DNA from 2 places in the Paenibacillus sp. 1781tsa1 genome. Region 2 is predicted to be linked to the other one. Evidence: riboswitches for the same ligand, from Rfam matches in the RefSeq annotation. Region 2 holds a riboswitch; the other holds the start of a gene.

Region 1 (5,780 bases), 4.5 Mb from region 2:
TTCACGCAGTTTGAAGTCAAGGATATCGATTGCATCGAGCACAGTATTCATGTCTTTGCTGGGAACAACATGCAACCTGTCACGATCTGATGGGTCCACCGCGCTTGAGATATCGAGGCCGGTTTCTACCCAAACTTCGGCACGATGCAGTGTAATCGGCAGGTTTTCTGGCAGGTCAAATGAGAATTCTTTCTCCAATTTGGCTCCAGGCTGTAATGTGAAACCTTCGGTGAGCAGGTATTTGGCGATAACGGCTGTTTCTTTTACTTTGCGATCATCGTGCTCCCGTATGTAATGGGTTTTGATTGAAAGATAGATTCGATCTACGTTCTGCTCCACATCTCCACCTTCAATGTACACAACCCCCGTGATGATTCCTCCAGGCGTGACCTCTGGTGTATGCAATTCCGTATTTACTTTGGCTGCTCCAACACCTACACTGGCTAACATTTTCTTGAAAAATGACATGCGCTTAACCTCCAGATCAGATGGTTTATTATAGGGGATACATACGACTTCGACCTTAATACGGAAGCTGGAAGGGAAACGTTTCAAATTTTGGCAAAGATATTCGCATATTCAAACAGGAGATTCGATTAGCCGATGTCGAATGTTAGAATAAAGGGATTTTTTGTCAGGAGATGAAGCCGATTGAACACAGAATTTTCAGAACAGAAATATGGTGAGACTGGTGTCAAAACCAGCTTTGAGCAGATGGCGAACGGGGAACAGAAATATAAAATGATATCAGAAGATGGCAGTTATTATTGTAGAACCGTTGCTTCTTCCCAGGGAGCATGGCAAAACAGTCATGTACATATCAGTCTAACGGAGTTTTATGTGGTGCAATCCGGATGGATTGCTTATGCCAGTTATGGAGACGATCAGGTGTTTTCCATTCGAGTGATGCGTGAAGGAGAGCATATGATTGTCCAACCTGGAGTCCACCACAATATATACATGTCTGCACATAGCACGATCCATACAATCAAACATGGATTAAATACATTCAGTGATTGGATGGCATCACCTGAGTTGGATAGGGTAACTCAATCTGTAACAGAGAAGGAGCTGCTCCAGAAGTATGATTAACCAGACGGAGGATCAGGCAGATGCGTAAAAGAACAATATTTTGGATTACGGGAATAACGATCATTTTTTTGGTGACTCTGCTCATCTACAGCTATGTTATTCCAAGTGTGAATGCCAAGGATGTTGTGATGGCAGGGACAATCAGACAGATTGATACAGATGCAGTGGAGGTAGAGTTAGAGATAACGCGAAAAAGAGAAGACCAGGATCAACATATGGTGTATCCCGTTGTCCCGGGCTGGGGAGGGGTCACATTCACGGATGAACTAGATGATGCGTGGTACATGCCTTCGTCTGTTGGCAGCTCCTATTTTGATCAAGTCATTCTGGAAAAGTATCTGAAGGGCCAGGGGAAAACGAGGAAATCAGCTGATAATCTGATAGGATTTGCGATACCTGATGAGTTAGGGAGTTACAAGTTGCGATTTACGCTCAGATCCTTGGATGGAACGACTCAACCGCTAAAGAATCCCATGGTGTATTATGTTCACAACGAGCAGTTGTTGGGGAAGGATCTAAGTTGGGTTACGGGTGAAAATCTGGAGATCATTAAGGAGTATGCAGAGTGATGAGAGTATATGAATCAAACGGAATCACCGTACGTTTCTTGGAAACAGAAGATGAACACCAGCTGGTGAAGTGGCTGACTGACCCGGAAGTCCTTCAATACTATGAAGGCCGTGATCGGCCGCATGATCTGGAGCAGGTAAGAGAACATTTTTACAATCAGGATGATGATGCTACCCGTTGTATCGTTGAGTATGGAGGACATCCGATTGGATACATTCAGTTCTATGAGCTTGAGGAAGAAGAACGAACGGAGTATGGTTATGGAGACACGGATGAGATCATCTATGGAACGGATCAGTTTATTGGTGAGATAGATTATTGGAACAAAGGTATCGGAACATTGCTGGTGCAATCCATGCTGGCTTATCTGACTCATGAAAAAGAAGCCCGTAAAGTGGTTATGGACCCTCAATCCTGGAACTTGCGAGCGATATCCTGTTATGAGAAATGTGGTTTTCAAAGGATTAAGCTGTTGGAGAAACATGAGCAGCATGAAGGACAGATGAGAGACTGCTGGCTCATGGAATATGCTCCTTAGATAATTAAAAGTTATTTTGAATCATACAAACAAGGAGGAATAATAGATGGACGAACGATTTCCGATAGGACCATTTGTACACACAGGTGAAGTTACCTTGGCACAGCGGGAGAAGTGGATTCAGGACATTGCTGAGTTGCCTGAGCACGCGCGAGAAGCGGTAAAGGGACTGAGTGAAGAGCAATTAAGTCTGCCCTATCGAGAAGGCGGATGGATGCTCAAACAGGTCATTCACCACATGGCAGACAGCCATATGAACAGTATGATTCGTTTCAAATTGGCACTGACAGAGGATACACCTACGATTCGACCATATTATGAAGAGCGTTGGGCTGAACTGAGTGATTCAAGGGACCTGGATGTTGAGTTCTCGCTTCAGATTCTGGATGCACTTCATCGTCGTTGGGTGTTTCTGTTAAACGCATTAACAGATGCAGATTATGCCAAACAATTCTATCATCCCTCATCGCAAGAAACAACGAGACTGGATTATAATCTGGGCATGTATGCGTGGCATGGCAAACACCATGTTGCGCATATCACATCGCTTCGAGATCGACTGGGAATATAGTTAGGCAAAATATCTTATTAAGGAGAATCATTAATGACTGTACATATCAGATTATTAAATGAGAGTGATCCTGTAACCATATCAAAGGCGTTTCAGGAGCAGGGGTGGGGGAGATACGCTGAGCAGTATCTTCATTACTTGGCTGAACAACAGAATGGGGACCGTGTAACCTTGGTAGCCGAGTTGAATGGAGAATTTGCTGGGTACGTGAATGTATTGTGGCAGTCCAAATACCCGTCTTTCAGGGAACAAGGCATTCCCGAAATTAACGATTTCAATGTGCTGATCAAGTTCCAGCGCCAAGGTATTGGTTCACGGTTGATGGAACGAGCAGAGGAAGTTATTTCGGAACGAACGGATGTAGCAGGCATTGGTGTAGGTGTGTTTTCCGATTATGGCAAAGCGCAAATTTTATATGCCCATCGCGGATATATACCGGACGGTCATGGTGTCCACAGACACGATCATTACATTCAGCCAGGTGAAGAAACAGTTATGGACGACGATGTTGTGCTTTATCTTACGAAGAAATTAAAAGGCATGTAATAAGTGTGAGTCATGTGTACTGGTTGTTAAATATCGATTGTGTGTGACTGGCGTAAACGTGGAGTGAACCACGAGGAAGCACATATATTATATGCCGTACGCCTGGGCAAAGTGTTTGATCTTTTGATCAAACACTTTATTTATTATTCGGGTACGAAAGGACTGGTGGCGGCAATGAAAATGGCGTTTGCTTTATTTGATCGAATGACAAGTATGGATTTGGCTGGATTTTATGAAGCTGTGATCTTTAAGGGGAGGGGGTGGAAAGATGACTATTCGTCTTTTTCAAACGATTGATCAGCCAGCAGTGCTGAAAATGATGACGGATCATGATTTTCAATTCCCTCCGTTTATACGCGAACAGTATCCTGCGCGCTGGGATTTATTTTTAAATATGAAGGATGAACGGATCAGTGCTTATTATGTCATGGTTGACGAAGCAGATGTTGTGATAGGTCATGCTGGTTATATCTTTCAGCCTACGGTTAACCGATATGAAATTGTTGGCGTTGTTACATGTAAATCACACCTTCGACAGGGTGTAGCCCGTACACTAATTACTGAAATATGTATGAAAATAGCTAAATTTGGATGTAGTGATATCATGCTTTACACACTTGATCATGCAGAAAATGAAGCAGCGCTCGTATTTTATGAACGAATGAATTTTCAAAAGGAAGGTGTTGATATGAACTATTATACCTCGGGGTTCCATAGGCTGGCTCTTGTCAAAACACTATAAGTAACTTCAAGTAATCCACTTCACTCAAAATCTGATCTTGATTTGTTAAGCTAATTTAACCTATCTGTATAGTGGAGGGGAAGCTTCCATTCTCCAAAGTAGGATCGCTACATCGGTCTGATCAGAAACTTCGATCAGAGCAGTGTTTAAGTAGTGGAAGCATAAAAGTTTACTTCAGTTTAAGTGTAGTGTACTTCCAAAAAAAGATAATGAAAAAGCCGTCTTGCATGTTATACTCTATTGGAATTTGAGGAATGATAAGCAGGATGTTGAGAGATTAGATGATCAGAGGAGTGAATGATGCATGTTTAGCAAAGTCGGCCAAATTATGTTGTATGTCAACAATCAGGATGAATCATTGGCATTTTGGACGGAAGTTGCAGGATTCCACATTGTGGATGAAGTAAACCTGGACGAGGGTATGAGATGGATTGAGATTGCGCCCACCCCAGATTCGCAGACGAGTATTATTCTCCATGACAAAGAGTTCGTCGAACGGATGTCAGCGGGGGTAAATCTGGGCACACCTTCGTTAATGTTCTTCACCGAAAATCTGGATCAGTTATATGCCGACTTGTCTGGTAAACATGTAACGGTGGGAGAGATTGTCGAGATGCCAACCGGGCGTGTTTTCAACTTTGCTGATAATGAAGGAAATTACTTTGCAGTCTTGGAACGGGCGAAGTAAGCTACAACTTAAAACCGCTACGGTTGTAAGCGATCGACATTCATGTCGGTCGTTTTTTTGTTGGAAAAAAGCTTCTGTTTTGGAGTGGAAAAACACAAGAAAAATAGAGAATTAATGGGTAAAAATGTTATAATAGAGTGTGGCTGACTTAATGAAAATGATGAGGAATGAATAGTCGGAAATGAAGGTTCGGATGGAGAGTATAAGGAGGAATGTGGTTGTGGAAAGGACGATTAAAAGTGTACAGGATCTATATGATATGCTCGATGCGGACTTCAGATCTGCCAAGCAATTTTGGGAGCCTTTTTATGAGGATCGGGACAGCCCCATCCCCTTTTTCCCTAACAAACCGGATGAGAATCTGGTAGCGCATGTGAACGCAGGTCTGCTGGCAGGCGGCAAGGCATTGGAACTGGGTTGTGGCCCAGGCAGAAATGCGTTGTATTTAACCCGCCAAGGATATCAGGTAGATGCTTATGATCTTTCCGAGACAGCTATTGCTTGGGCTAAGGAAAGGGCAACAGAAGAGCAACTGGACGTGCATTTTGAATGTCGCTCCGTGTTCGAACTGGCCCCGGAGCAAGAATATGATCTTGTCTACGACTCAGGTTGTTTGCACCATCTGTTACCTCATCAGCGGATTCCTTACATAGAGATGATTCACCAAGCGCTCAAGCCCGGAGGATACTTTGGAATGACTTGTTTTGCTCCTGGTTTTGGCGGTCAAGGTGGGCCGGAGAGCGTCATGGACGATTGGCAGGTATATCAAGAGAAGTCGATGCGAGGTGGTCTTGCGTTCACGGAGGAGAAGCTTCGTTATTTACTGCAAGATCCATTTGAATGCGTGGAATTACGCCCAATGAAGGCGATGAGCCAGGATGAGAATTGTTTTGGATTACCGATTTTGTGGGTGACCATGTGGAAGAAACCGGGCGTTTAGTTATAGATTTATAAAGTCATAGGTTGAAGTTTAACCAATATCGCATTGAGCGAGAGAAGGCGGGGGAATATGGGAGAGAGGTATTTTATCATT
Region 2 (5,780 bases):
ATGCTCCTTCGATCGCTGTTATTCCCTGATTTTTTTGATCTTCTATAAAAGGAGAAAATCAGGGGATAAAGGCGAGCGCTTCGCTTCTACGGCCTCATTCTGTCTGCTTCGTTATTTTGTATTCCATTTTAGAGAAACTCAAATACAAACACCATGAGCAAAGTTTTTTAGTATTTAAGGTCGGTATAGAGCGGGAATTGGTCTGTCAGTGCAGTCACTTCTGCACGGGCTTCATCCAGCTTCGCCGTATCTTTAGGATTTTTCAATGTTTTGGCAATGATCTTACCGATCGCTACCATCGCTTCTTCGTTCATCCCACGGGAAGTTGCAGCAGGTGTACCGATTCGAATACCACTCGTTACAAACGGACTTGTAGGGTCGAATGGAATTGCATTTTTGTTCACGGTAATACCAATGGAATCAAGTACATGCTCAGCTTCTTTACCTGTGATGTTCACACTGCGTGTGTCGATCAGCATCAAGTGGTTATCTGTACCACCGGATACGATGTTCAAGCCTTCAGCGATCAGTGTTTCAGCCAGAACCTGTGCGTTTTTCACAACGTTCTGTGCATATGTTTTGAATTCTGGTTGCAAAGCTTCTCCGAATGCTACCGCTTTGGAAGCAATCACGTGCATCAGAGGGCCACCTTGGGAACCCGGGAATACCGCTTTATCAATCGCTGCTGCCCACGCTTTGCGGCACAGAATCATACCACCACGAGGTCCACGCAGCGTTTTGTGTGTTGTTGTTGTTACGAAATGCGCATGTGGAACCGGGTTTGGATGCAGACCAGCAGCAACGAGTCCCGCGATGTGAGCCATATCCACCATGAACAAAGCACCTACATCATTGGCGATGGAAGCCAGCTTTTCAAAATCAATGGTACGCGGATATGCACTTGCACCTGCAACGATCAGACGAGGGCGGTGTTTGAAAGCCGCTTTGCGTACTTCATCATAATCAATCAGGAATGTATCTTCCTGTACGCCGTATGCTACAAAGTTGTACAGCAAACCGGAAGCATTAACCGGGCTACCGTGCGTGAGGTGTCCACCATGGGCAAGGTTCATACCAAGTACAGTATCACCAGGTTTCAACGCTGCAAGATATACTGCCATGTTCGCTTGTGCTCCGGAGTGAGGTTGAACATTCACGTGTTCTGCTCCGAACAATTCTTTGGCACGATCACGCGCAATGTCTTCAACAACGTCCACATGCTCACAACCACCATAGTAACGTTTGCCTGGATATCCTTCAGCGTACTTATTGGTCAGAACAGATCCCAATGCTTCGATTACTGCTTCACTTACAATGTTTTCGGATGCAATCAGTTCGATGTTGTTCTGTTGACGTTTCAGTTCAAGATTCATCGCTTCCAGTACTGCCGGGTCATTCTTGCGCAATTGTTCCATGATTAAATTCCTCCCAGGTATAAGTGAAGTTATAAAGCGAAACTACAGTGGTTACATTCCTGACTTCGATTGCATCACCATCTTCCGATCGCTGTTATCCCCGGATTTTTCTGAACTCACTTATAATAAGGGGAAAATCCGGGGATAGCGTATGCTTCCGATGTAGCTTTCCTTCGGAAAGCTTTCAGGCGAACGCTTCGCTTCTTCAGATTGGTGTTGCACTCTCCGTTTTCGTGTAAAGTATAATTTAGCTTTATATTGGTTGAAGATATCAGTCACAAAATGATGAATCTGGTTGTTCTTCCATACGATACACCGCTCGTTCGCCGCCAATCAACTTCGGACGAGTAAGCGCCGTGGTCACGCGGGCATCTCCAACATAGCGGAGCGCTGTACGAAAGGGTACGGCTACATGCCGGAGATGCATGCCAATCATCGTTTCCCCAATGTCCATTCCCGCATGGGCCTGCACATATTCAGCCAGGCATGGATCGGTCAGCGAACGATATGCTGCGGATGCCATTGAACCTCCGGCCTTGGGCACGGGTACTGCACCAACCTCGGTCAATCCAAGTCGAGTAAGCACAGAACGTTCCATGACCAACGCACGGTTCAGATGCTCACAACACTGGAATACCGTGTCAAAACCGAATTCCTCCTGCACCTCGCGTATCCCCGCAAGAAGCTGCTGCGCCACTTCAATGGCACCGCTCGTACCAATCCGCGCACCTGCAACTTCACTTGTGCTTGTACCGATCACAACGATCTGTCCAGGCCCAAGCTGTCCGGCAAGCGCCAGTTCATGCAGAATGGATGCGGTCTGTTCCTGCAATCCGGCTTGTTCTGAATCTAACTCTATAGTCATCCTATCATCGCCTCCCGATAAAATCATGCCCGCTGTCTCTTGGCTGTCCTTCGTATTCTTGCACGGCATCTCAGGTACTATTATAGCGAATAATCAGATGAAAGACGAAAAAAAGAGCAGTCTGCGGGTAACGCAGAATTGCTCTTTTGCCCAGGCGACCGGCCGTTTGTTCCGGTGCTCCATCGTGGTTATGCCCACTTCGTCGCCAGTTACACCGGATCCCTGTTTTCCCCTTCATCATAAAACAACCCGCGGCTAAAATCAACGGTTAATTTACATCACGCGTCCTGTTTCTATAACCTGCCCCGTAGGATCAGAATTATCCCAGCTTATCCAAAAGCCGGTCCAATGCCGTCCGAATCTCGGCCGCAGCGATATTATAATCATCACGACTGCCTCCAAAAGGATCGGAGATGTCGAAACTTGGAATGCGTTGTCTGATCTCAATGGCTCGCTCGCGCTCTGATGCCAGAATCTCTTGACCAAGGGCACGTTTCATCTCCAGCGTTGCAAACAGGCTGTCCAACTCCTGAACATCTCTTAATACCTGCTTGTCGTCCTCCACATACTCTTTTAATGTATAGGTTTTGTGAACGGAGTCGGGAAATACCTGCATGACATGCTGCTTATGACTCCGCGTTAGTGTAAGAACCAGATCGGCCCAACCGACCAGGTTAGCGCTAAGCTGTGTGGAATGAGGCGGACCTTCAACGTTATGATCTCTTAAAACCGCTTCCGCATGACGGGAGATCGGCATACCCGACGTAGCTGCTACACCTGCGGAACGGACTTCTACCTGAATGCCGCGCTCCGATGCCAACTTTCGCAAAAGCCCCTCTGCCATGGGGCTGCGGCACGTATTGCCTGTACATACGAATAAAATATGTTTCATTGTGTTAGCCTCCCCATTTTACATATGATGCGAATGATATGATGTCTCACGTTTTATTTTAAAATATAAACAAAAGTCCAAACGCAAGCAAGATTGCGCCACCAATGGCCTCACCGTAATCCCCAAGATTCTGACTCACCCGACGGCCTAATAGCAGACCCATAACCGACATCACCCCGCCACATACACCAAAGGCAAGTACGGTCAAGATTAGATTACTGCTAAACATCCCTAAGGAAACGCCAACGGAGAACGAATCCACACTTACGCTGAGGGAGAACAAAATAACGCCGAGCAGGGAACGGTGGTCCACCAGCTTGGTATCACCTTCACGGAATGCATTCAGAATCATATGACCACCCAGCAGAATAAGTAATCCACCTGCTGCATACGTCGTAATGTCACCGAGCAGCGAGCTGACGTATTTGCCCATATACATGCCGATGAGCGGCATGATGATATGAAATAGCGCCGTTACTGTACTGATCCGCAATACATCCCTCAGCCGAATGCCCTTCATGCCAATTCCGATTCCGAGCGAAAACGCATCGAGGCCAAGCGCAACAGCCATGATCAAAATGGTTACCAACTGCCCTACATGGGCAGACACATCCCACATCCCCATACCCCCAAGTCACGTAAAGGTTCTTGTACACGATATGCGGACAAGGACCTAAACATGACCGATGAAAGGTAAACGTTGCGTATCTACTCCATATCCATGATGCATAAGGGCAGGTGGATACGATGTTTTAATTGATTTTGTTATGGAAAAAAGTTAAGTGGCTCTCCTGACTGTATGATCAGGAGAGATTAGAAGGGCTGTGGGTCGCCAACTTGGATGAGTTGGTTACCCGCGGCCTTGAGCAGCCGATTCATGACGGCTGCTCCCAGCCCTTCGCGTGAGCAGGCTTCAGCCACAATATATGTGGCGCCTTGCTCATCGCAACTGCGCAGCGCGGCGTATAGCCGGCGCGCCGCTTCTTCCAGCTCGCTGGCGTCACCCAGCGAGAACACGGCATCGGCGCGGTACTGCTCCGCGTGCTCGGCGAACGCCAGCACGGCGGTGCGCTCTCCGCGCTGCGCCGCCTCTGCGAGGGCGGCGCTGGTCCAGGCCGCCACCGCTGTGGGCGGCCCCTCCACCACGCACAGCGCCCCTGCGGGTGCGTAGTGCGTGTACTTCATGCCCGGCGAGCGCGGCGCCGGGCTTCCCACGCCATCGGCCCCCTCCGCGAGTAGCGCGGGGTCCGTGGCGACACGGGCGGCAACGGCGGACAGTTGTTCCGCCGTAATGCCGCCAGGGCGCAGGATGGTGACGGTACCGTCGTCACCGACCTGCACCACCGTGGACTCGACGCCCACCCCGGTGGGGCCGCCGTCCACGATGCCGCCGATGCGGCCATCCAGATCCTCGCGCACATGAGACGCGAGTGTCGGACTTGGCCGCCCGGAGCGGTTGGCGCTTGGCGCAGCCACAGGGCATGCCGCCGCCGCGATCAACTGCAAGGCCACCGGATGGTCCGGCATGCGCACGGCCACCGTGTCCAGACCAGCGGTGACACGCGGAGACACCGCCCCCGGCCTAACCGGCAGCACCAGCGTCAGCGGTCCCGGCCAGAAGGCCGCCATCAGCGCTTCGGCTGTCTCATTCACTTCCGTGACCAGAGCGTCCAACTGGTCCCGATGCGCGATATGCACAATCAGTGGATTGTCGGAAGGTCGGCCTTTGGCGACAAATACAGCCTCCACGGCTGCCGTGCTACGCGCATCCGCACCCAGGCCGTAGACCGTTTCGGTCGGAAAGGCCACCGTCTGACCTTGACGAAGGCAGGCTGCGGCAGCCTGCAAGTCGTCGAGCGCCCTTTGATGGGCGCTCCCCTTTTTCACATCCGTTAATTCAATATTACCCAATCCATGATCATCCTCATTGTTCAATAAAACGCGCACATCCCAATTGACTGTGACCATCTCTGCTGGAGTTCCCTTGTCATGAACCTCCATGTCATTTCCCATTTCTGAGGTGGATTGCACTTGCTCATTCTCTCTATTCATATATCCATCATTCCTAAACATCATAATAGGTTACTTGTGCACGTGAGAAAAACACCTCACACTCCATACACATCTTTGTTCACTTCGCTTCATACTCCATATTCAATATAAGTAATTATAACATACCTGTCCCGCCTCGGATGCCCTTCATACTTCGCTCCACGCATGAGTCTTACTGTAGCTTCAACGCCAATTCATATCAAAAGGGCAGCTCCCTGAATTGAAGCCACCCTTATGTATAGTATAAATGTGTTGTTATGCGAATAATCCAGTGACCCAACTCCACAGTTTCACAGCCATATCCCACAGAAAGAATCTCGCCTCCGGTGTCTCTCCCTGCACAGATGCATCTACATCTCCAGGTTCAGCCGCTGCGGCTGATACGTTTGAAGGTTTCGCCAGTGCATCCCCGGTTCCTGCATCAATGAAGCACAGCGGCGGGAACAACACACACCACCAGTTCTGACCTTTGCCTTCGCCCAGCGTGATTCGAACCGCTTCATAATCCCCGGCAGGATACACGGTGCCTCCATATAGCTTGGTTGGGAACGGAACA

Evidence for each region. A riboswitch is a leader RNA that binds a small molecule or an ion and turns the genes downstream of it on or off. The one in region 2 is predicted to bind ZMP and ZTP.
Region 1: another riboswitch for ZMP and ZTP. It lies ahead of NKT06_RS08350 (GNAT family N-acetyltransferase); the one in region 2 lies ahead of NKT06_RS28675 (TIGR01440 family protein).

Annotation. Positions count from the first base shown of each region.
Region 1 covers NZ_JAMYWY010000001.1:1,845,561-1,851,340, forward strand. The annotation lists gene NKT06_RS08320 (sporulation protein) at 1-468, opposite strand, end outside; gene NKT06_RS08325 (hypothetical protein) at 652-1,092, shown strand; gene NKT06_RS08330 (hypothetical protein) at 1,113-1,661, shown strand; gene NKT06_RS08335 (GNAT family N-acetyltransferase) at 1,661-2,200, shown strand; gene NKT06_RS08340 (YfiT family bacillithiol transferase) at 2,247-2,771, shown strand; gene NKT06_RS08345 (GNAT family N-acetyltransferase) at 2,805-3,317, shown strand; ZMP/ZTP riboswitch at 3,351-3,432, shown strand; gene NKT06_RS08350 (GNAT family N-acetyltransferase) at 3,586-4,059, shown strand; gene NKT06_RS08355 (VOC family protein) at 4,364-4,747, shown strand; gene NKT06_RS08360 (class I SAM-dependent methyltransferase) at 4,968-5,687, shown strand; gene NKT06_RS08365 (SDR family NAD(P)-dependent oxidoreductase) at 5,757-5,780, shown strand, end outside.
Region 2 covers NZ_JAMYWY010000001.1:6,385,841-6,391,620, forward strand. The annotation lists gene NKT06_RS28670 (serine hydroxymethyltransferase) at 168-1,415, opposite strand; gene NKT06_RS28675 (TIGR01440 family protein) at 1,687-2,280, opposite strand; ZMP/ZTP riboswitch at 2,422-2,503, opposite strand; gene NKT06_RS28680 (low molecular weight protein arginine phosphatase) at 2,600-3,172, opposite strand; gene NKT06_RS28685 (manganese efflux pump MntP) at 3,231-3,791, opposite strand; gene NKT06_RS28690 (L-threonylcarbamoyladenylate synthase) at 3,986-5,224, opposite strand; gene spoIIR (stage II sporulation protein R) at 5,480-5,780, opposite strand, start outside.